DNA from 3 places in the Actinoplanes sp. CA-015351 genome. Region 1 is predicted to be linked to each of the others. Evidence: predicted binding sites of a transcription regulator. Region 1 holds the regulator's gene; each other region holds the start of a gene.
What was found. Region 1 encodes HrcA, which represses chaperone genes, less so after heat shock. Its sites were predicted from a motif close to GGTTNGCACNCTCNNNNNGAGNGTGCNAACC; they were not measured.

Region 1 (6,855 bases):
GATGTATACGCAGCGCAACCCGGAATGCGGCAGATCGAGAGTTACGTCCGGTCACCGGAACACCTCAGCCACCACCTGTGCGGTGTTTCCACCGGCACCGCTGGTTACCGGCTGCCATTTACCGTCCGGCGCGTGCCACTCCAGGTCGGCGAAACGTACCCGTTCGAGGCCGCTCACCGCGGCGTGCGAGACCAGCCAGTGTGCGTACCGCCAGCCGGTGTCCGGGCTGGAGACCGAGACGGTCAGGCCGGCCGGGTCGCTGGCGGTCGCCTTGTTCGGCAGTTTCTTGCCCCAGTCCAGCTTGAGGCTGGCGAGCAGGGCGGTGGCCGCCTCGGCGCCCCGGACCGCCGGAGTGCCGGTGTAACGGCACTCGACGGCGCCGGTGGCCCGGCCGGTCAGCGCGGCGGCGAGCACCCGCGACTCGTCGGACCACTTCTCGTACGCCTCCGGGTACGCCGAGCGCTGCACCTTCTGTGCCGCGTCGGTGACCCGCATCTCCTGCCAGCCCTTGACCTTCTTCAGGGCGGAGTAGAACTTGCCGGCCGCGTACCGAGGGTCCTTGATCTGCTCGAACGTGCCCCAGCCCTGGCTGGGTCGCTGCTGGAAGAGCCCGACCGAGTCCCGGTCGCCGTCGTCGAGGTTCTCCAGTTTCGACTCCTGGAACGCGGTGGCGAGCGCGATCACCACGGCCTGCTCGGGCAGGCCGCGCCGGACACCGACCGCGGTGATCGTCGCGGCGTTCGCCATCTGCACGGAGTCGAGGGTCACCTGGCCGTCGGCGCTGACCGTGCACTCCGGGCCCAGCTGCGGCAGCTTGATGCTGGTCACCACCGAGCGCAGAACCACGAAGACGCCGAGCGCACCGAGGAGGGCCAGCAGGGCGATGCCGCCCATGATCGATTTCTTGCGCACGCCCACCTCCAAGCTGTCGCCGGCCGCCAAGCCTAACCAACGAGCGCCCGTGGCTCGGCGTGACTACATGGCGACGGACCAGGACGGATCCCGTTTCTCCCGTGCCGCGGCGACACCCTCACGTCCTTCCGCGGACTTGAAGTATCCGGCGGACCGGTGTGCCAGATCTGCCAGTTCGGTGCGGATCGACTCGTTACGCGTACGCCGGAGAAGTTGTTTTGTGCCGGCAAGCGCGAGTGGACCGCCGCGAATGAGCGACGCGCAGAAGCCGGCCACGGCTTCGTCCAGATCCTCGGCGGCGACCGCGGCAGTGACCAGGCCGATCTCCGCGGCTCGCGTCCCGTCGAAGACGTCGCCGGTCAGGAAGAGCTCGGCGGCGGCGCGGGGCGACAGCCGGGGCAGGACGGTGGCGCTGATCACCGCGGGGATCACGCCGAGGCGTACCTCGGTGAAGGAGAACGTGGCGGAGCGGTCGCAGACCGCGATGTCGGCCGCGCCGATCAGGCCGAGGCCGCCGGCGCGAGCGGGACCGGCGATCCGCGCGACCACCGGCTTGGGAAACTCCCAGAGCACGGCGAGCACGTCGGCGAGCAGTTCGGCGGGAAGTTTGTCGCCGGGCGCGGCCGCGGCGGTCTCCTTCAGGTCGACGCCCGAGCAGAAGACCGGGCCGGTGTGTGAGAGGACGATCACCCGGCACGCCGGATCGGCGGCGGCCGAGGCCAGATCGTCGAGCATTCCGCGCAGCACTGCGGTGGAGAGCGCGTTGCGGCTGGCAGGGTTGTCCAGAGTCAGGGTGCGGACCGGATCCATGTCCGGAACGATAACTACGCTTGACGGATGGCAGGCGCACTCCCCGATGGTGAACCCGTACCCACTGATGGCTCGCTTCCTGAGGAAGCGACCCGGCACGTGGGTGAGAACGGGTTCGCCGTCTACGTCCATGTTCCGTTCTGTGCCAGCCGTTGCGGGTACTGCGACTTCAACACGTACACGGCCAGTGAGCTGGGTGGCGGTGCGAGCCGCGACGAGTACGCCTCCACCGTTCTGCAAGAACTGGCGCTGGCCGCGCGGGTGATCGAGCCCGGCAAGAAGGTGGACACGGTCTTCGTCGGCGGTGGCACACCGACGCTGCTCCCGGCGGACGATCTGGCCCGGATCCTGGAGGGGATCGACAAGACCTGGGGGTTGGCGGCCAATGCTGAGGTGACCACCGAGGCAAATCCGGAATCTGTCGATATTTCGTATTTAAAAACACTGCGTAATGCCGGCTTCACCCGCATCTCACTGGGCATGCAGTCCGCCGCGGAGAACGTTCTGCGCGTCCTCGACCGCAAACACACCGCCGGCCGGGCACCACAAGCCGCCCTCGAAGCCCGTGACGCCGGGTTCGAGCACGTCAACCTCGACCTGATCTACGGAACGCCGGGGGAGAGCCCGGACGACTTCGCCCGGTCGCTGGACGCGGTCGTCGACGCCGGGGTCGACCACGTGAGCGCGTACGCCCTGATCGTCGAGGACGGCACGCGGATGGCGACCCGGATGCGCCGGGGTGAGCTGCCGTTCCCGGAGGACGACGTCGCCGCGGACCGCTACCTGGCGGCCGAGCAGGCGCTGACCAGTGCCGGCTTCGAGTGGTACGAAGTGTCCAACTGGGCGAAAAAGGGCGGAGAGTGCCGCCACAACCTGCTCTATTGGACCGGTGCCGACTGGTGGGGCCTGGGTCCGGGCGCGCACAGCCACGTCGGTGGGGTGCGGTGGTGGAACGTCAAGCATCCGTCCGCGTACGCGAAAAGGCTCGCCGCCGGCGAGTCGCCTGGCCTGGCCCGCGAGGTTCTCACCGACGAGGACCGGCACGTGGAGGACGTGATGCTCCGCGTTCGTCTGCGGGAGGGCATCTCGCTGCGAGGTCTCAACAAGGACGCGGCAGCACGCGCCCTTGCCGGTGGACTGCTCGACAAGGGCGCTTACGACCGGGGACAGCTGGTGCTGACGCTGCGGGGCCGGCTGCTCGCCGACGCCGTGATCAGGGACGTTATTTGATGATCGAGACGTTCAGCGGGTAACGGAACGGCTGCCCGTTGGTCGCCTTGATGCCCGCGATCAGCGGCACGATCCAGGCGATCAGCCAGGTGGCCAGGACGACCAGCCAGCCGATGAACACGCAGATCAGGATGTATCCGACGATCGTCAGAACCGACCAGAGGATCTGGAAGTTCAGCGCCTGCACGGCCTCGGCGCGGACCTGCGGCGAGCGCGCGCCCTGCGAGAGCAGTGTGATGAGCGGCATGACCCAGCCGAGCGTGCCGCTGCTCAGGAAGGCGACAAGTGCGCTGATGAAGTGGGTCAGCACGATCCAGGTGCGGTCCTCGCCGGCGCCCGGAGGCTGCTGATATCCGCCGTACCCGTAACCCTGCGGCGGCGGATATCCCTGCGGCGGGCCGTAACCGGGAGGGGGCGGCGGCTGATACCCAGGGGGTGGGGTCTGGGCATAAGGGTCGTTATAGGGATCATTTCCCTCAGGAGGGCGAGGAGGCTCGGTCATATCTCCACGCTAAGGCTGGTAATCCACCGGGTCGTGCCCGCCCCGCCGCCCAAGATCTGAGAACGCTACGTACTTTCGATCATCGCGTTGCCGCCCCTGGCGACGTAGACTGGCACTCTGTCTTCGGGAGTGCCAAAGCGAGTGCCAACAGGGGGAGGGGTCATATGAGTCTCGATGACCGCAAACTCGAGGTTCTCCGGGCGATAGTCCAGGACTACGTCGAGACGCACGAGCCGGTCGGCAGCAAAGCTCTGGTCGAGCGTCACCAGCTGGGCGTCTCCCCGGCGACCGTGCGCAACGACATGGCCGTCCTGGAGGAGGAGGGTTACATCCGGCAGCCGCACACCAGTGCCGGCCGGGTGCCCACCGACGCGGGTTACCGCCTCTTCGTCGACCGGCTCACCCGGATCAAGCCGCTGACCCCCGCCGAGCGCCGCGCCATCGAGCGCTTCATGGTCGGTGTCGTCGACCTCGACGACGTCGTGCACCGCACGGTCCGGCTCCTCGCCCAGCTGACCCGCCAGGTCGCCGTGGTGCAATACCCGAGCCTTTCCCGCTCCTCGGTCCGCCATCTGGAGCTGGTGCCGATCTCCACGACCCGGCTCACCCTCGTGATGATCGCCGACACCGGCCGTGTCGAGCAGCGCCTCGTCGAGATGCCGGGGCCGATCGCTGCCGACGACGTCTGGGAGCTGCGCCGCCGGGTGAACGAGAAACTGGTCGGTCAGAAACTCGCCGACACCCCGCTCCTGGTGCAGAAACTCGTCGACGAGTCGGCTCCGGAGCGGCGTCCCGCGATGGCGTGTCTCGCCTCGGTGCTGCTCGAGACGCTCGTCGAGCGCAGTGAGGAGCGCCTCGCCCTTGCCGGTACCGCCAATTTGACCCGCGGTGGTGTGCTGGACTTCCAGGGCACGCTGCGCCCCGTCCTCGAAGCCCTCGAGGAGGAGGTCATCCTGCTGAAACTGATCGGTGACCTGGAACCGAGCACCACCCGGGTCCGGATCGGCGACGAGAACGAGATCGACAACCTCCGGTCGGCATCCGTGGTGAGCAGCGGTTACGGACCAGGTGCGACGATCGTTGGTGGGCTCGGTGTTTTGGGGCCCACCCGCATGGACTACCCGGGCACCATCGCTACTGTTCGTGCAGTGGCACGGTACGTTGGCGACCTGTTGGCACAGAATTGACGGATTCGCGCAGACATTGAGGACTCCAAACCCCGTGGCCAAGGACTACTACGGAATTCTCGGCGTGAGCCGGGAAGCCACCGACGACGAGATCAAGCGCGCCTACCGCAAACTGGCTCGGCAGTACCACCCCGACGTCAACCCGGACCCTGAGGCGCACGAGAAGTTCAAAGAGATCAACGCCGCTTACGAGGTCCTTTCGGACGATCAGAAGCGGCAGATCGTCGATCTCGGCGGCGACCCTCTCGCGCCCGGTGGTGGCGGCGCGCCCGGCCCCGGCGGAGCCGGACCTTTCGTCGGCTTCCAAGACATCATGGACGCGTTCTTCGGCACGGCGGCCGGCGGCGGTTCACGTGGGCCGCGCCCGCGTACCCGTCCCGGCGCCGACGCGATCCTGCGCCTCGAGCTCGACCTTGTGGAGACCGCCTTCGGCGTCGAGGCGCCGATCACCGTCGACACCGCGGTCCTCTGCACCCAGTGCTCCGGCGCCGGCACCGCCCCCGGCACACAACTCGCGACCTGCGACGTCTGCGCCGGCCGCGGCGAGGTCCAGTCGGTGCAGCGCACCTTCCTCGGCCAGGTCGTCTCGTCCCGCCCCTGCGCGAACTGCCAGGGCCACGGCACGACCATCCCGACGCCCTGCCCCACCTGCGCCGGCGACGGCCGGATAAGGACACGACGCTCCCTGACCGTCAAGATCCCGGCGGGCGTCGAGGACGGCATGCGCATCCGCCTGGCCCAGCAGGGCGAGGTCGGCCCCGGCGGCGGCACCGCCGGCGATCTCTACGTCGAGATCCACGAGCGCCCGCACGACGTCTACTCCCGCAAGGGCGACGACCTCCACTGCCGGGTGACGCTCCCGATGACCGCCGCCGCCCTCGGCACCCGGATGACCATCAAGACCCTCGACGGCGAGGAAAACATCGAGGTCAAGCCCGGCACCCAGCCCGGCAGCACGCTGCGCATCCGCACCAAGGGCGTACCGCATCTGCGCGGCCAGGGTCGCGGCGACCTCTTCGTGCACCTCGACGTCAAAACCCCGACAAAACTCACCGCCGACCAGGAACGCATGCTCCGCGACTTCGCCAAGACCCGCGGCGAGGACATCGCGGAACTCAGCAAGCAGGGCGGCTTCTTCTCGCGAATGCGGGACGCTTTCAACGGACATTAAGGTCAAATTCGGATGTCGCAGCGGGGTGGTGGGTTCAGACCGTCGCTCACGCCGAGGGCCCGGCCCGGGTTCGCTGACGCTCCCCGGGCCGCGCGACCTGCGTGAGTGGTCGCGCCCCTTTTCCTGTCACCCCCGTGGCGCGGCCAGGTGTGCAGGTGGCTCCACCACCTGCGGCCGGGTTCGGATGGCCCACGGCCGGTGCGCCGCGCCGGGCGGCTTGTGCTTGGGGCTCCACAATTCGAGCGCTGGCTAGCGCCGGGCGGCTTGTGCTTGGGGCTCCACATTTCGGGCGCTGGGCGACCGTGGGCGCTGGCTGGGGTGGGGTTCGGTAGCGTTCGGGGGTGTCCGCACCTCTGTTTCTGGTCGAGAGTCTGCCCGCTGGAACGTCGTTCACCCTGGACGGGCCGGAAGGGCACCACGCCGCCACCGTGCAGCGGCTCCGGGCCGGCGAGACGCTGATCCTCGCCGACGGCCGGGGCGGCACCGCGAAAGCCGAGGTCAGCGCGGTCGGCAGGGGAACCGTCGACCTGCTGATCGGCTCCCGTACCACCGAACCGGCCGCCGACCCGCGTCTGGTCGTGGTCCAGGGAATCGCGAAGGGCGACCGCGGCGAACTGGCCGTCCAGGCGATGACCGAGGTCGGCGTCGACGAGATCGTCCCGTGGGCGGCCTCCCGATCGGTGGCGCAGTGGCGCGGCGACCGCGGCATCAAGGCCCGCGACAAGTGGGCGTCAACCGCCCGGGAGGCAGCCAAACAGGCCCGCCGATCCTGGCTCCCGTCGGTGTCCGGCGATCCGGACTGCTCCACGAAGCAGGTAGCGGCCCGGATCGCGGACGCGGCGGCCGCGTTCGTGCTGCATGAGGAAGCAACCGAACGGCTGACCTCGGCGCCACTCCCGGAATCCGGCGAGATCATCCTGGTGGTCGGCCCCGAGGGCGGCATCAGCGACGCCGAGGTGGCGACATTCCAGACAGCCGGCGCCGTCCCGGTCCGCCTGGGCACCGCGGTCCTGCGCACCTCGACGGCCGGCGTGGCAGCCCTG
Region 2 (6,855 bases), 610 kb from region 1:
GGACCCGGCCCCAGTAGTCACGGACGTGGCTCGAGACCGTGGGCTTGACGGCCTGGATGCCACCGGCCGTGGTGGTCGTGGTGGTGGTCACTGGGCTTCTCCCGGCGTGATGTCGATGAACTCGGAGGGCTTCTCCGCCGGAAGGCCGAGGTTGCCGCTGCGCCCGCCGGTGATCAGCTCGACGATCTGGGAGTGGGTCACGTCAGAGGCCTTCACCTGCGCGGCCATCCGGCCCAGGTAGAGCGCCGCGATCCGGTCCGAGACCGCGAATACGTCGTTCATGTTGTGCGAGATCAGCACCACGCCGAGGCCGTTGTCCGCGAGCCGGCGGACCAGCTCGAGAACCTGGGCGGTCTGCGCGACACCGAGGGCGGCGGTCGGCTCGTCGAGGATGACGACCCGGCTGTTCCAGAGGACCGCCTTGGCGATCGCCACGGTCTGACGCTGACCGCCGGAGAGGCTGGCGACGAGCTGGCGCAGCGACTTCACCGTGCGTACCGAAAGGCTGCGCAGGGTCTCGCCGGCCATCTCCTCCATGGTCGCCTCGTCGAGGACGATGCCGGAGGTCTTCTCCCGGCCGAGGAACATGTTCTGGACGATGTCCAGGTTGTCGCAGAGCGCGAGGTCCTGGTAGACGACCTCGATGCCGAGCGCGGAGGCGTCACGAGGTGAGTGGATCGCCACCTCTTTGCCGTCGAAGGTGACCGTGCCGCCGTCGATCGGGTAGATGCCGCTGATGCACTTCACCAGCGTGGACTTACCGGCGCCGTTGTCGCCGACCAGGGCGGTGACCTCGCCCGGGTAAACGCTGAGCCCGACGTCGTGCAGGACCTGGACGGGACCGAAGCTCTTGTCGATCCCGCGCAGTTCCAGAAGGGGTGTCGCGGCCACTGATGGTTCTCCTTCGTTCGGTGACCGGTTTCGCCGGGGGCTCGGACACGTCGTCGTGACCGGCCGACCGCGGGAGGGGTGCCGCAACCGAGTCAGGCGCCGCCCACACGGATGTGGGCGGCGCCGTGCTCAGCCGTTACGGCTCGAGTGCGTCAGCGTCAGCTGATGCCCGCGTCGGTGCATGCCTTGGCGAAGTCCGCGGTGCAGAGCTCCTCCTTGGTCACGAAGCCGTCGGTCACGACGTCCTTGACGTTCGCCTTGGTGATCGACTGCGGCTTCAGCAGGACAGCCTTGACGTCCTTCTTCGACTCCGGGTCGGTGACCGAGCCGGTCGCCGAGGTCGGGGCCTGCTGCTTCGCGAGGGCGATCGCCAGCTCGGCGGCAGCGTCGGCCTCCTGCTTGATGGCCTTGTAGACCGTCATGCACTGGTCGCCGACGAGGACGTTCTGGAGACCCTGAACGGTGGCGTCCTGGCCGGTGACCGGGACCTGGCCGTTCAGCTTGTTCTTCTTCAGCACCTGGATGGCCGCGTTGCCGAGACCGTCGTTGGCGGCGAGAACACCCTTGATGTCCTTGTTCGTGGTCAGCATCTGCTCGAAGAGCGTGCCGCCCTGAACGTTGTCCCAGTCCGGAACGTCCTGGTCCGGACCCTTGGTGTACTCACCCGAGTCGAACTTCGGCTTCAGGATCGAGTCGTAGCCCTCCTTGAAGAGGGTGGCGTTGTTGTCGGTCGGCGAACCGTTCAGGTACGCGACGACCGGCTTGGTCACCTTCTTCTCGGTGAGGCAGTCGATCAGGCCCTGGCCCTGGAGCTTGCCGACCTCGACGTTGTCGAACGACACGTAGTAGTCGGCGCCACCGTTGAGGGTGAGGCGGTCGTAGTCGATGGTCGCGATACCCGCGGCCTTCGCCTTGTCCAGCACGGCCTTGCCGGTGCCGGAGTCCAGGTTGACGATGACCAGAACCTTGACGCCGCTGGAGATCATGCCGTCCGCGATCGTCTGGAACTGGGTCTTGTCACCCTGCGCGTTCTGGATGTCGGCCTCGACACCGGCCGCCTTGAAGGCGTCGGTGAGGTACTTGAGGTCGGCGGTCGCCCAGCGAGCGGAACTCTTGGTGTCCGGCAGGATCACACCGACCTTGCCGGCCGACGAGCCACTGCTGCCGCTGTCGCCGTCACTGCCACTTTCACTGCCACACGCAGCCATGCTTCCGGTGGCCAGGAGGCCGACCGCGGCAAGGGCGAACAGTCCCTTACGCATTCCTTATGTCCTTTCGGGGGGTAAATCCGGGGCCTTGGTTCGGATTTGTCAGGGGTCGCGTGAAGCCCGAGAGGGACGCTTCCCCTGTGACGCCGATGGAGGAGGAACCGGTTTGTTGTGCCCGGCAACGTATTCCCATGGTGGCCGAGAACACAAGCCGCAATGGAGGTCTATCTCGTAACGAGGGATAACAATCCGGCAACACAGCTCTGTTACCAGCAGGTACCTTGCCGCACGAAAAACGCCCCCGGATACACACGGGGTAACGCTAAGTAATGTTCGGCCTCGAAGTTGGCAGATCCCGGAAGAACAGACGTTTCCTGACTCGTACTAGGATGCTGCGACTTCAGCTGCGGATCGGTGCCACGGTCGCGCTGGTCAGGCGAATCAGGTCGGCCGGGGCCAGCGAGACCTGGAGACCCCGGCGGCCCGCTGAGACGTACATCAGGTCGAGATCGGGCGCGGTGTCGTCGATCACCGTGGGGAGTCGGCGGCGCTGGCCGAGCGGGCTGATCCCGCCGCGGACGTACCCACTGCTGCGCTCGGCGGCGGCCCGGTCCGCGAGCGTGGCCCGCTTGCCTCCGGCGGCCTGCGCGAGCGCTTTCAGGTCGAGGTCGCCGGTCACCGGCACGACCCCGACGACCAGTTTCCCGTCGACCTCGGCGATCAGCGTCTTGAAGAGGCTCGCGGGCGCGACACCCAGGAACTCGGCGACCAGAGCGCCGTAGTTCGGCGAGTCGGGCGACACCTCGTACGGATGAAGGGTGTGCGCGACCCGCTCGGCGGTCAGCACGACGGTGGCCGGCGTGCCGGCCGCTTTCTTCGCCATGCGGGGCACGGTACCGCGCTACGACTCACGAGTGATCAACGCCACCGGCGCGCCGGCGACCCGGGTCAGCACCAGGCCGGCGCCGTTCGGACCGGAGAGGCGCAGATCCTTGCGCAGCTGGTCCGGGACGAGGGCCGAACCGCGCTTGCGAATCTCCAGCCGCCCGATCCCCCGCTCCCGCAGCAGGGCGCGCAGCTTCTTCAGGGAGAACGGCAGCACGTCGGTCACACCGAGCCGACGGGCGAACGGCGTGTCCACCGGATCGTCGGTGTAGACGTACGCGATGTCCGGATCGCCGAGCCGCCCGCCGACCGTCTCAGCGAACTCGGCCACCAGGTGCGAGCGAACCACTGCCGGGTCCGGGTCGTACAGGTACGCGCCGACCGGGCCCACCGGTGCGGCCTCGACGCCGGACCCGGTGAGCTCCGCGACGCCCCGCGACGCGTCCCCGGCGCCGCTCAGCAGCGACGCCCGGCGTGGATCCCGGGCGAGCGGCCCGCACCAGAAGGCCGCCTCGACCAGGTCGCCCCCGACGCTGACCCACTCACCCTCGGCGCCCGGCGGCAGCAGGCCGTGGTCGATGCCGGGCGCGAGTTTCAGCACGGTCCGCGGTACCCGCTGCGGCAGCGCCGCCACGAAGTCCCACGGCGGCGAGTACGACTTCGGGTCGAACACCCGCCCCCGCCCGGCCTGACGGCGTGCCGGGTCCGCGAAAACCGCGTCGTACGCCTCCACCGCGACCGTGGTGGCGTCCGCGCACTCCACCGTGATCAGGTCGGTCAGGCCGAGCGCCTCGACGTTGGCGGCTGCGACAGCGGCGGTCAGCGGGTCGGCGTCGACCGCGTACACCCGGATGCCGCGGCGGGCCGCGGCGAAGGCGTCGGTGCCGAGACCACAGCCCAGGTCGGTGAGCGAGCGCACATCCGCGGCGGCGAGCCGCTCCGCCCGGCGAGCCGCGACACCCGCTCGGGTGGCCTGTTCCAGCCCCGGGCGGGTGAAGAACATCCGCGCCGCGTCCGGCCCGAACTTCATCGCCGCGCGGCCGCGCAAACTAGCCTGGGTCAAGGCGGCTGCCGCGAGTTCCGCGCCGATGCCCCGGGCCCGGACGGCCGAGGCGGCGGCGAGAGGCTCGGCGTCAGCCACCTCAGCCGCCACGGCCAGGGCTTCGACCCCTTCCGGGGTACGTAATGCAGAGAGCAGCTCAGGTGTCACGACAGGCATTCTCCCTGGCATGACAGGCTGGCACTCTGGTTGACGGAGTGCTAGTTCCGGAATAGTCTCCGATTAGCACTCTCAACATGAGGGTGCCAGCCGTGCGGCCCGCCCGTGCGGTCAGGCACCAGGCGGACCGGCACCCGCGACGACGGCCCCGCCCGGTGGCATGAGGCATGAGACCGGCCTGGTTCATGGCCGGCGAAACCTGTACCCAGGAGGGTATGCCCGTGACTACCGCGACAAAGGTTGCGATCAAGCCGCTCGAGGACCGCATCGTGGTCCAGGCGAACGAGGCTGAGACCACGACCGCTTCCGGCATCGTGATCCCCGACACCGCCAAGGAGAAGCCGCAGGAGGGCACCGTCCTTGCTGTCGGTCCCGGCCGGATCGACGACAAGGGCAACCGCGTTCCGCTCGACGTTCAGGTCGGCGACGTGGTGCTCTATTCGAAGTACGGCGGCACCGAGGTCAAGTACGCCGGCGAGGAGTACCTGGTGCTCTCCGCCCGCGACGTCCTCGCGGTCATCGAGAAGTAAGACCTAACTGATTGCGCCTGCGCCCTGTTCCGATAGCTCGGGGCAGGGCGCTGGTGCGTGAAGGGACCATAAATGGCGAAGATTCTCAGTTTCTCTGACGACGCCCGGCACCTGCTGGAGCACGGCGTCAACACGCTCGCCGACACGGTCAAGGTCACCCTCGGACCGCGCGGTCGCAACGTCGTCCTGGACAAGAAGTTCGGTGCGCCCACGATCACCAACGATGGTGTGACCATCGCCAAGGAGATCGAGCTCTCCGACCCGTACGAAAACCTTGGCGCGCAGCTCGTCAAGGAGGTGGCGACCAAGACCAACGACGTCGCCGGTGACGGGACCACCACCGCGACCGTGCTCGCGCAGGCGCTGGTCCGTGAGGGCCTGCGTAACGTGACCGCGGGCGCCAACCCGATCGGCCTCAAGCGCGGCATGGACCTGGCCTCCGAGGCCGTCTCCAAGGCTCTGCTGGCCAAGGCCGTCGAGGTCGCCGACCACAAGGCGATCGCGAACGTGGCCACCATCTCGGCCCAGGACGCCACCATCGGCGAGCTGATCGCCGAGGCGATGGACCGGGTCGGCCGCGACGGTGTCATCACGGTCGAGGAGGGCTCGGCCATGCTGACCGAGCTCGACGTGACCGAGGGTCTGCAGTTCGACAAGGGCTTCATCTCGCCGAACTTCGTGACCGACGCGGAGTCTCAGGAGGTCGTCCTCGAGGACGCCTACATCCTGATCACCACGCAGAAGATCTCCAGCATCGAGGAGCTCCTCCCGCTGCTGGAGAAGGTGCTCCAGGGCGGCAAGCCGCTGCTGATCATCGCCGAGGACGTCGAGGGCCAGGCCCTCTCCACCCTCGTGGTGAACGCGCTCCGCAAGACCATCAAGGTCGCCGCGGTGAAGGCGCCCGGTTTCGGTGACCGCCGCAAGGCGATCCTCCAGGACCTGGCGATCGCGACCGGTGGCGAGCTGATCGCCCCCGAGCTCGGTTACAAGCTCGACCAGGTCGGCATCGAGTCGCTGGGCAGCGCCCGGCGGATCGTCGTCGACAAGGAGAACACCACGATCATCGACGGCGGCGGCAACAGCGCCGACGTGGCCGACCGGGTCTCGCAGATCCGCAAGGAGATCGAGGCGTCCGACTCCGACTGGGACCGTGAGAAGCTCCAGGAGCGGCTCGCGAAGCTCTCCGGCGGCATCGCGGTGATCAAGGTCGGCGCGGCCACCGAGGTCGAGATGAAGGAGCGCAAGCACCGCATCGAGGACGCCATCGCGGCGACCAAGGCAGCGGTCGAGGAAGGCACCGTCCCCGGTGGCGGCGCCGCGCTCGCGCAGGTCTCCAAGGAGCTCGAGGGCAACCTCGGTCTCACCGGCGAAGAGGCCATCGGTGTCGCCATCGTCCGCAAGGCGCTGGTGGAGCCGCTGCGCTGGATCGCGCAGAACGCCGGCCACGACGGTTACGTCGTGGTGGGCAAGGTCGCCGAGCTGGGCTGGGGCCAGGGCCTCAACGCGGCCACCGACGAGTACGTCGACCTGGCCGCGGCCGGCATCATCGACCCGGTGAAGGTGACCCGCAACGCGGTCTCCAACGCCGTCTCGATCGCCGCCCTGCTGCTGACCACCGAGAGCCTCGTGGTCGAGAAGCCGGCCGAGGCGGCTCCGGCCGCCGGTGGCGGGCACAGCCACGGTGGCCACGGCCACCAGCACGGCCCCGGCTTCTAAGAAGTCAACGAACATGGAAGGGCGCGCCATCGGCGCGCCCTTCCTGCTTTTCCGAGGTCCCCTGCCAGGAACGCCACAGAGCCGCGTACGCCCCGTCGGCCGCCAGCAGCTCGTCATGTGACCCGATCTCGGCGATCCGGCCGTCCTCCACCACCGCGACCCGGTCGGCGTCGTGTGCCGAGAAGAGCCGGTGGGCGATCGCCACGACGGTGCGCCCGCGGACCACGGCCGCGAGGCTCTGCTCCAGGTCCCGGGCCGCCCGCGGGTCGAGCAGAGCGGTCGCCTCGTCGAGCACCAGCGTGTGCGGGTCGGCCAGGATCAGCCGGGCGAGAGCCACCTGCTGAGCCTGCGCCGGAGTAAGGGGCAGACCTCCGGCGCCGACCACGGTCGCCAGGCCGTCCGGCAG
Region 3 (6,855 bases), 1.8 Mb from region 1:
CGAACTCGGTCGCCGCGCACGCGGCCCGTGCCGGTGTGCCGAGCATCGTTTTCATCCCCTCCGACCTGGAGCAGGGCAAGATCATCACCACCGCTGTCTACGGCGGTGAGCTGGTCGCGATCGAGGGCTCCTACGACGACGTGAACCGGCTCTGCAGCGAGCTGGTCGAGACCGACGAGTTCGAGGACACCGCGTTCGTCAACGTGAACGTCCGGCCTTTCTACGCCGAAGGATCCAAGACCCTTGGGTACGAGGTCGCCGAGCAGCTGGGCTGGCGCATCCCGGCCCAGGTGGTGATCCCGATGGCGTCGGGTGAGCTGCTCACCAAGGTGGACAAGGCGTTCACCGAGCTGGTCGAGATCGGACTGGTCGAGGCGCCGGAGGGCGGCTGGGCCGTGTTCGGCGCACAGTCGGCCGGGTGCAACCCGATCGCCACGGCCCTGCACAAGGGCACCGACGAGATCATCCCGGTGAAGCCGACCGGCATCGCGAAATCGCTGAACATCGGTGACCCGGCCGCTGGGGCGTACGCGATCGAGGCGGTCAACCGGACCGGCGGCTGGATGGATTACGCCGACGACGAGGAGATCCGTGCCGGCATCCGGCTGCTCGCCGAGACCACCGGCATCTTCGCCGAGACCGCCGGTGGCACCACGGTTGCCGTGCTGAAGAAGCTGGTCGAGAGCGGCAAGCTGGACCCGGAGAAAGAGACTGTCGTCTACAACACCGGCGAGGGTCTGAAGACTCTGGACGCTGTCGCCGGCCAGGTTGGACCGACTCACACGATCAAGCCGTCGCTGAAGGGCGCCCGGGAGGCCGGCCTGCTGGGATAACTCTCAGTAGTTGGTTCTCTGCCCGCTGTCGAAGATTCCCTCCTGCGAGGACTTGCGATCTGATCTCCGGATCGGCAGGATGCTCACTGCGGGAGGACGCGACGCCGTACGAGGCTCCTCACCTGGACATTGGCGACAATCTCCGAGGGACCCAACGATCCAGCGCTGACCCACGTGGCTTTCGAGCCGGAGGCGCTGTGCGTCCGTCCTCCCGACCAAAACTTCTCAGAGCTGCCTTCGCAGCAGCCGCTGCAGCCATGGCCGCAGGGGTTCGAAGTCGGGATAGTTCCCATCGACGAGCCCGGCCGCCTTCTCGAAATAATTGCGAACCCCGAATGAGCGGGTGAGCATGATCGACCAGATGCAGGCGATCCAGTACGCAGGCCAGAAGAACGGGCCGAGCGCGGCGTACTGGCTGGCGTGCCGGCACTCGTGGCGCAACAGTTTCTCGCGGCGCGGGTCGAGCAGCCACTCCGCTGACCGCTTTGTGATGATCACCGAGCCGATGGTGAAACAGGACGCCGGCGGTTTTTTGAAGCGGTAGTTCTCGGCGATGAAAATCCCGTCCGGGCCCCGCCTGATCTTCGTCCTGGTCGCAAACGCGAGCAGCAGGCCCGCGCCCGTGGTGCCGTTCACGGCGGTGAGGACAGTGCGAGCCCGCGGGCGCATCAGATCCGCCGGCGCATCTGCAGCTCGGTGAGCGTGGGCACCGTCGGATGCGGCAGCCGCACCCCCGTGTCGGTGAAACCCAGCTTTTCGTATGCCCGGACGGCCCGATCGTTGCCGACCACCACCTCCAGCATCAGCTCGTCCCGCCCGGACGCCAGCGACCAGTCGGCGACCGCGTCAACGAGCTGAGCCAGCACCTTGCCACCCCGGTACGCCGGAGTCAGGTAGACCGCGAACACGACAGTGCAGTGCGGATCGTCCGGCAGCACGGTCCCGCCGGCGTGCCCGATCAGGGGACCGTCGACCGGGTCAGCGACGAACTGAGCGGTGTCCGGACCGGACGACGACTGCCGGGTCCGGTGCCGGTAGCTCTCGTGCGGGCGAGCCGCCGCCTGGGCCAGGGTTTCCAGAAAAGCGAGCGGGCTGTCCGCGAGCATCTCCAGTCGCAGCGCCCGCATCCGTCCCGTGTCCTCTGGTGTGACCCGGCGTACGGTCCAGTTCTCCATGACGTCCTCCATACCGTCCGCCGTGCGCGGGAGCAACCCTGACCTGCACTTTCAAGATCCTTATGTGAATACACGGCCGGGGTCAGGGGTTTCGCGGGAAGATGGTGTTTCTTGCACTCGGTACCCCAGAGTGCTAAACAAGTCATTGGCACTCGCTACTTGTGAGTGCCAGCAGGTCGGGACGGTGGGGTTCCGGTCGCAGCGCTGCCATCGGTGCTTCGACACGAAACCGGTCGTCGCGGGCTATCCGGCTCGGCCTGAGGACGTCACATCGCCAGGTGGTGACGTCCACAGACGTTCCTCAACGTGCGGAAAGCGGGGCCGACGAGGCCCGGCACCGCGGATGTCCGGGAGGACAACGCCGTATGGCCAAGATCATCGCATTCGACGAGGAGGCTCGTCGGGGCCTCGAGCGCGGCATGAACCAGCTTGCCGACGCCGTCAAGGTGACGCTCGGCCCCAAGGGCCGCAACGTCGTCCTCGAGAAGAAGTGGGGCGCCCCCACGATCACCAACGATGGTGTATCCATCGCCAAGGAGATCGAGCTCGAGGACACCTTCGAGAAGATCGGCGCCGAGCTGGTCAAGGAGGTCGCCAAGAAGACGGACGACGTCGCCGGTGACGGCACGACGACCGCGACCGTCCTGGCGCAGGCGCTGGTCCGTGAGGGCCTGCGTAACGTCGCCGCAGGCGCGAACCCGATGGCCCTGAAGCGTGGCATCGAGGCTGCTGTCGCCAGCGTCTCCGAGGGCCTGCAGCAGCTGGCCAAGGACGTGGAGACCAAGGAGCAGATCGCCTCCACCGCCTCCATCTCCGCCGGTGACTCCACGGTTGGCGAGATCATCGCCGAGGCCATGGACAAGGTCGGCAAGGAAGGCGTCATCACCGTCGAGGAGAGCAACACCTTCGGCCTCGAGCTCGAGCTCACCGAGGGTATGCGCTTCGACAAGGGCTACATCTCGGCCTACTTCATGACCGACGCGGAGCGGATGGAGGCCGTCTTCGACGACCCGTACATCCTCATCGCGAACAGCAAGATCTCCGCGGTCAAGGACCTGCTGCCCGTCCTCGAGAAGGTCATGCAGTCCGGCAAGCCGCTGGTCATCATCGCCGAGGACGTCGAGGGCGAGGCCCTGGCCACCCTGGTCGTCAACAAGGTCCGTGGCACCTTCAAGTCCGTCGCCGTCAAGGCCCCGGGCTTCGGTGACCGCCGCAAGGCCATGCTGGAGGACATCGCCATCCTCACCGGTGGCGCCGTCATCAGCGAAGAGGTCGGCCTCAAGCTGGACGCCGCTGACCTGACCCTGCTGGGCCAGGCCCGCAAGATCGTCATCACCAAGGACGAGACCACCGTGGTCGACGGTGCCGGTAACGGCGAGCAGATCCAGGGCCGGGTCAACCAGATCCGCGCCGAGATCGAGCGCTCGGACTCCGACTACGACCGTGAGAAGCTGCAGGAGCGTCTGGCCAAGCTGGCCGGCGGCGTTGCGGTCATCAAGGTCGGCGCGGCCACCGAGGTCGAGCTCAAGGAGCGCAAGCACCGCATCGAGGACGCCGTTCGCAACGCGAAGGCGGCCGTCGAGGAGGGCATCGTCCCCGGTGGTGGCGTGGCGCTGGTTCAGGCCGGCAAGAGCGCGTTCGACAAGCTGGACCTGTCCGGCGACGAGGCCACTGGTGCCAACATCGTCAAGGTCGCGCTCGACGCCCCGCTGCGTCAGATCGCCGTGAACGCCGGCCTTGAGGGTGGCGTCGTGGTGGAGAAGGTTCGCAACCTCGAGCCCGGCTGGGGCCTGAACGCTGCGAACGGCGAGTACGTGGACCTCCTGGCCGCGGGCATCATCGACCCGGCCAAGGTCACCCGTTCGGCGCTGCAGAACGCCGCGTCGATCGCCGCGCTGTTCCTCACCACCGAGGCCGTCGTGGCCGACAAGCCCGAGAAGAACCCGGCTCCGGCCGGTGCCCCGGGCGGCGGTGACATGGACTTCTAAGTCCAAGTCTTGGAAGGGCGGTCCGCTTCGGCGGGCCGCCCTTTCTCGTTGGGGTCAGCTCTTGCGGGGGCGGCTCAGCAGGTGCAGGGCGGCGCCGGTCAGGACAGCGGCCGCACCGGCTCGGACCAGGGATATGGCTTCGCTCCCGGTGGTGGGTAGTTCCTGATTTATCGGACTTGTCGGCGAGGAGTGAGGCGGCGTGCTTGGCCCCGGCGGGCTGGGCGCCGGCTGGCTTGGACCTGGTGGAACGCTCGGTTTCGCCGACTGGGTGGGGTGCGGGCTCGCTGAAACGCTGGGCGCAGGCGAGAGGCTGGGCTCAGCCGATGAGCTGGGTTCCGGGCTTGGCGACGTCTCCAGGCCGACCATGATCACCACGGACGCCTGCGCCACGTTTCCGTTCGCGTCCACCACGGTGTAGGTGAACGTGTCCGTCCCGATGAAGCCCGGATCCGGTGTGTACGTCACGCTGCCGTTCGCGTTCAGCACCACCGTGCCGTGCGCCGGCGTGCCGACCTCGGTCACCGTGACCGCCCGCCCCTGACGGTCGATGCTGGGCAGCCAGACTCCGACTCGTTCCCCGGGCTTGGTGACCGCCGCCCGGTCCGGCACCGCTGGCGGACGGCCGTCGAGGACGGTCACCTCCACGGTGGCTGACGCTGTTCCGCCCGCGCCGTCGCTCACCTGGTAGGTGAACGTGTCCAGGCCGGTCTGGTCACCCGCCGGGGCGTACCGGATCCGGCCGCCGGAGAGCGAAGCGGAACCGTGCCCCGCAAGCCCGGCCGAGTCGATGGTCAGGGTCTGGCCCGTGTTGACGTCGGTGTCGTTGGCCAGCACGTCGATCAGCACGGTGCTGCCGGTGAGCACGGTGGCCGTGTCCGGGCCGGCCACCGGCGGGGCGTTCGCGACGATCGTGACGGTCACCAGGCCGGTGTCGGTACGCCCAAGATCATCGCTGACCAGGTAGGTGAACGTGTCCGGCCCGCTGGCACCGGCCGCCGAGGTGTAGGTGATCGTGCCGTCCGGGTGGAGCACGACGGCGCCCTTGCCCGCGGCGCCGGCCGAGGCGACACGCAGCACCTGCCCGGTGTTCGGATCATGGTCGTTGGACAGCACGTTCAGCGGTGTGACGACCTGCGGTTGGGCCACGAAGACGTCGTCCACCGCGATCGGCGCCGCGTTGCGCACGGTGATGGTGATGATCGCCGAGGAGGCCAGCCCACCCGAATCCTCGATCGTGTAACCGATCGCGTCGGTGCCGTAGAACCCGGCCGCCGGCGTGTAGGTGATGGTGTCGTCCGCGTTGCGGACCAGCGAGCCGTGGGTGGCGGCGGTCGTACCGACCAGGGCCGGGACATCGAGGTTCGGATCGTCGTCGTTGGCGAGCGGGTCGATGATCGCGGCGGTGTCGGTGTCCGTGGTGACCGAGTCCGCCCGGGCCACCGGCGGCGAGTTGACCACGCCGATCGTCACGGTGGCGCCGGACGAGCCGATGCCGTCGCTGAGCGTGTATCCGAAGGAATCGGCCCCGCTGTATCCGGCGCCGGGCGTGTAGGTGATCTTCCGGCCGGGGCCGACGGCCGCGGTGCCGTGCGTGGCCGGCGAGGTGACCGTGACGGTCAGTGGGTCGCCGTTCGGGTCGTCATCGTCGTTGGCCAGCACGTCGATGACGTACGCGATGCCGGCCCGAACTGTCACCGCGTCGGGGCGGGCCACCGGCAGCGCGTTCGCCACTGTCACGCTGACCCGGCCGGTGTCGGTGCCGCCGTGCCCGTCGTCGATCGTGTAGTCGAACTGGTCAGCGCCGGAGAACCGTGCGTCAGGGGTGTACCGGATGGTGCCGTCGGGCTGGAGCACCGTGCTGCCGTTCGACGGGTTGGCCGCGCCGCTCACTCGCAGCGTGTCCGCCGGCAGGTTCGCGTCGGTTGCCGAGCCCAGCACGTCGATGTCGAGGTACTGGCCGAACGGGATGGTGCTGAAGACCAGGTCGGCGGCGACCGGCGCGGCGTTGCGCACGGTCACCGTGACGGTCGCGGCGGAGGTGAGCCCACCGCCGTCTCTCATCGTGTACGGAAACGTCACGGTCCCGGAGAACCCGGCCGGCGGCTGGTACCGGACCTGCCCGGCGGAGATTGAACCCGGGGCGCCGACCGAGTCGAGGATCTTGGCGTCGGCCACGTTCGGGTCGGTGTCGTTGGCCAGCACGTCGACCAGCACGACAGTCTGGAACGGCGTGCTGGCCGCGTCGTCGGCCGCGGTCGGCGCGGCGTTCTCCACGTCCACGTACACATCGCCGGTCGCCTGCCCGCCGTGGCTGTCCGCGATCGTGTAGGTGAAGTGGGCCTGACCGCTGAACGAGACGTCAGGTGTGTAGGTGAGCTGCGACCCGGTCTGCGTGACGACACCCGCGCCGGACTGCGGCTGGCCGAAACCGATCAGGCTCACCGAGTCGCCGAAGCTGCTGTTCGGGTCGGTGTCGTTGGCGAGCACCGCGATGGTCACCGCGGTGGCCGGCGGGGCGTTCCGGGCGTCGTCGAACGCCGTCGGCAGGGCGTTCGCCGTGGTCACGGTGACCGTTGCGGTGCCCGTGCCGCCGTGGCCGTCGTCCACCTCGTAGGTGAGCGTGTCCGCACCGGTCCAGCCGAGGACCGGGGTGTAGGTGATCGTGCCGTCCGCCTCGACGACCGCGGCGCCGTGTCCGGGCATCGAGGTGATCGACACCAGGAGTGGTTCGGGGGAGGTGTCGTTGGCGCGTACCTCGATCGCGACCGGGGTGCCGTTCGTCGTGCCGGCGGCGTCGGCGACCGCGGCCGGCGGGGTGTTGACGCCGAGTGGGGAGGTGGCGGTGTTGTTGCCGCTGAC

Region 2: groES (co-chaperone GroES) is a predicted target of HrcA. The motif match lies at 4,265-4,295, and genes of this name have one in related genera.
Region 3: groL (chaperonin GroEL) is a predicted target of HrcA. The motif match lies at 2,152-2,182, and genes of this name have one in related genera.

The regions. Positions count from the first base shown of each region.
Region 1 covers NZ_CP192102.1:1,310,186-1,317,040, forward strand. Annotated here, with positions in the region: gene ACQP2E_RS06025 (hypothetical protein) at 52-918, opposite strand; gene ACQP2E_RS06030 (enoyl-CoA hydratase-related protein) at 976-1,722, opposite strand; gene hemW (radical SAM family heme chaperone HemW) at 1,750-2,952, shown strand; gene ACQP2E_RS06040 (DUF4870 domain-containing protein) at 2,945-3,454, opposite strand; gene hrcA (heat-inducible transcriptional repressor HrcA) at 3,619-4,641, shown strand; gene dnaJ (molecular chaperone DnaJ) at 4,676-5,812, shown strand; gene ACQP2E_RS06055 (16S rRNA (uracil(1498)-N(3))-methyltransferase) at 6,154-6,855, shown strand, end outside.
Region 2 covers NZ_CP192102.1:697,476-704,330, reverse strand. Annotated here, with positions in the region: gene ACQP2E_RS03240 (sugar ABC transporter permease) at 1-91, opposite strand, end outside; gene ACQP2E_RS03235 (ATP-binding cassette domain-containing protein) at 88-891, opposite strand; gene ACQP2E_RS03230 (sugar ABC transporter substrate-binding protein) at 1,050-2,153, opposite strand; gene ybaK (Cys-tRNA(Pro) deacylase) at 2,500-2,982, opposite strand; gene ACQP2E_RS03220 (class I SAM-dependent methyltransferase) at 3,001-4,203, opposite strand; gene groES (co-chaperone GroES) at 4,419-4,733, shown strand; gene groL (chaperonin GroEL) at 4,806-6,449, shown strand; gene ACQP2E_RS03205 (ABC transporter ATP-binding protein) at 6,454-6,855, opposite strand, start outside.
Region 3 covers NZ_CP192102.1:8,029,623-8,036,477, reverse strand. Annotated here, with positions in the region: gene thrC (threonine synthase) at 1-833, shown strand, start outside; gene ACQP2E_RS36565 (hypothetical protein) at 1,059-1,469, opposite strand; gene ACQP2E_RS36560 (GNAT family N-acetyltransferase) at 1,502-2,008, opposite strand; gene groL (chaperonin GroEL) at 2,374-3,996, shown strand; gene ACQP2E_RS36550 (Ig-like domain-containing protein) at 4,051-6,855, opposite strand, start outside.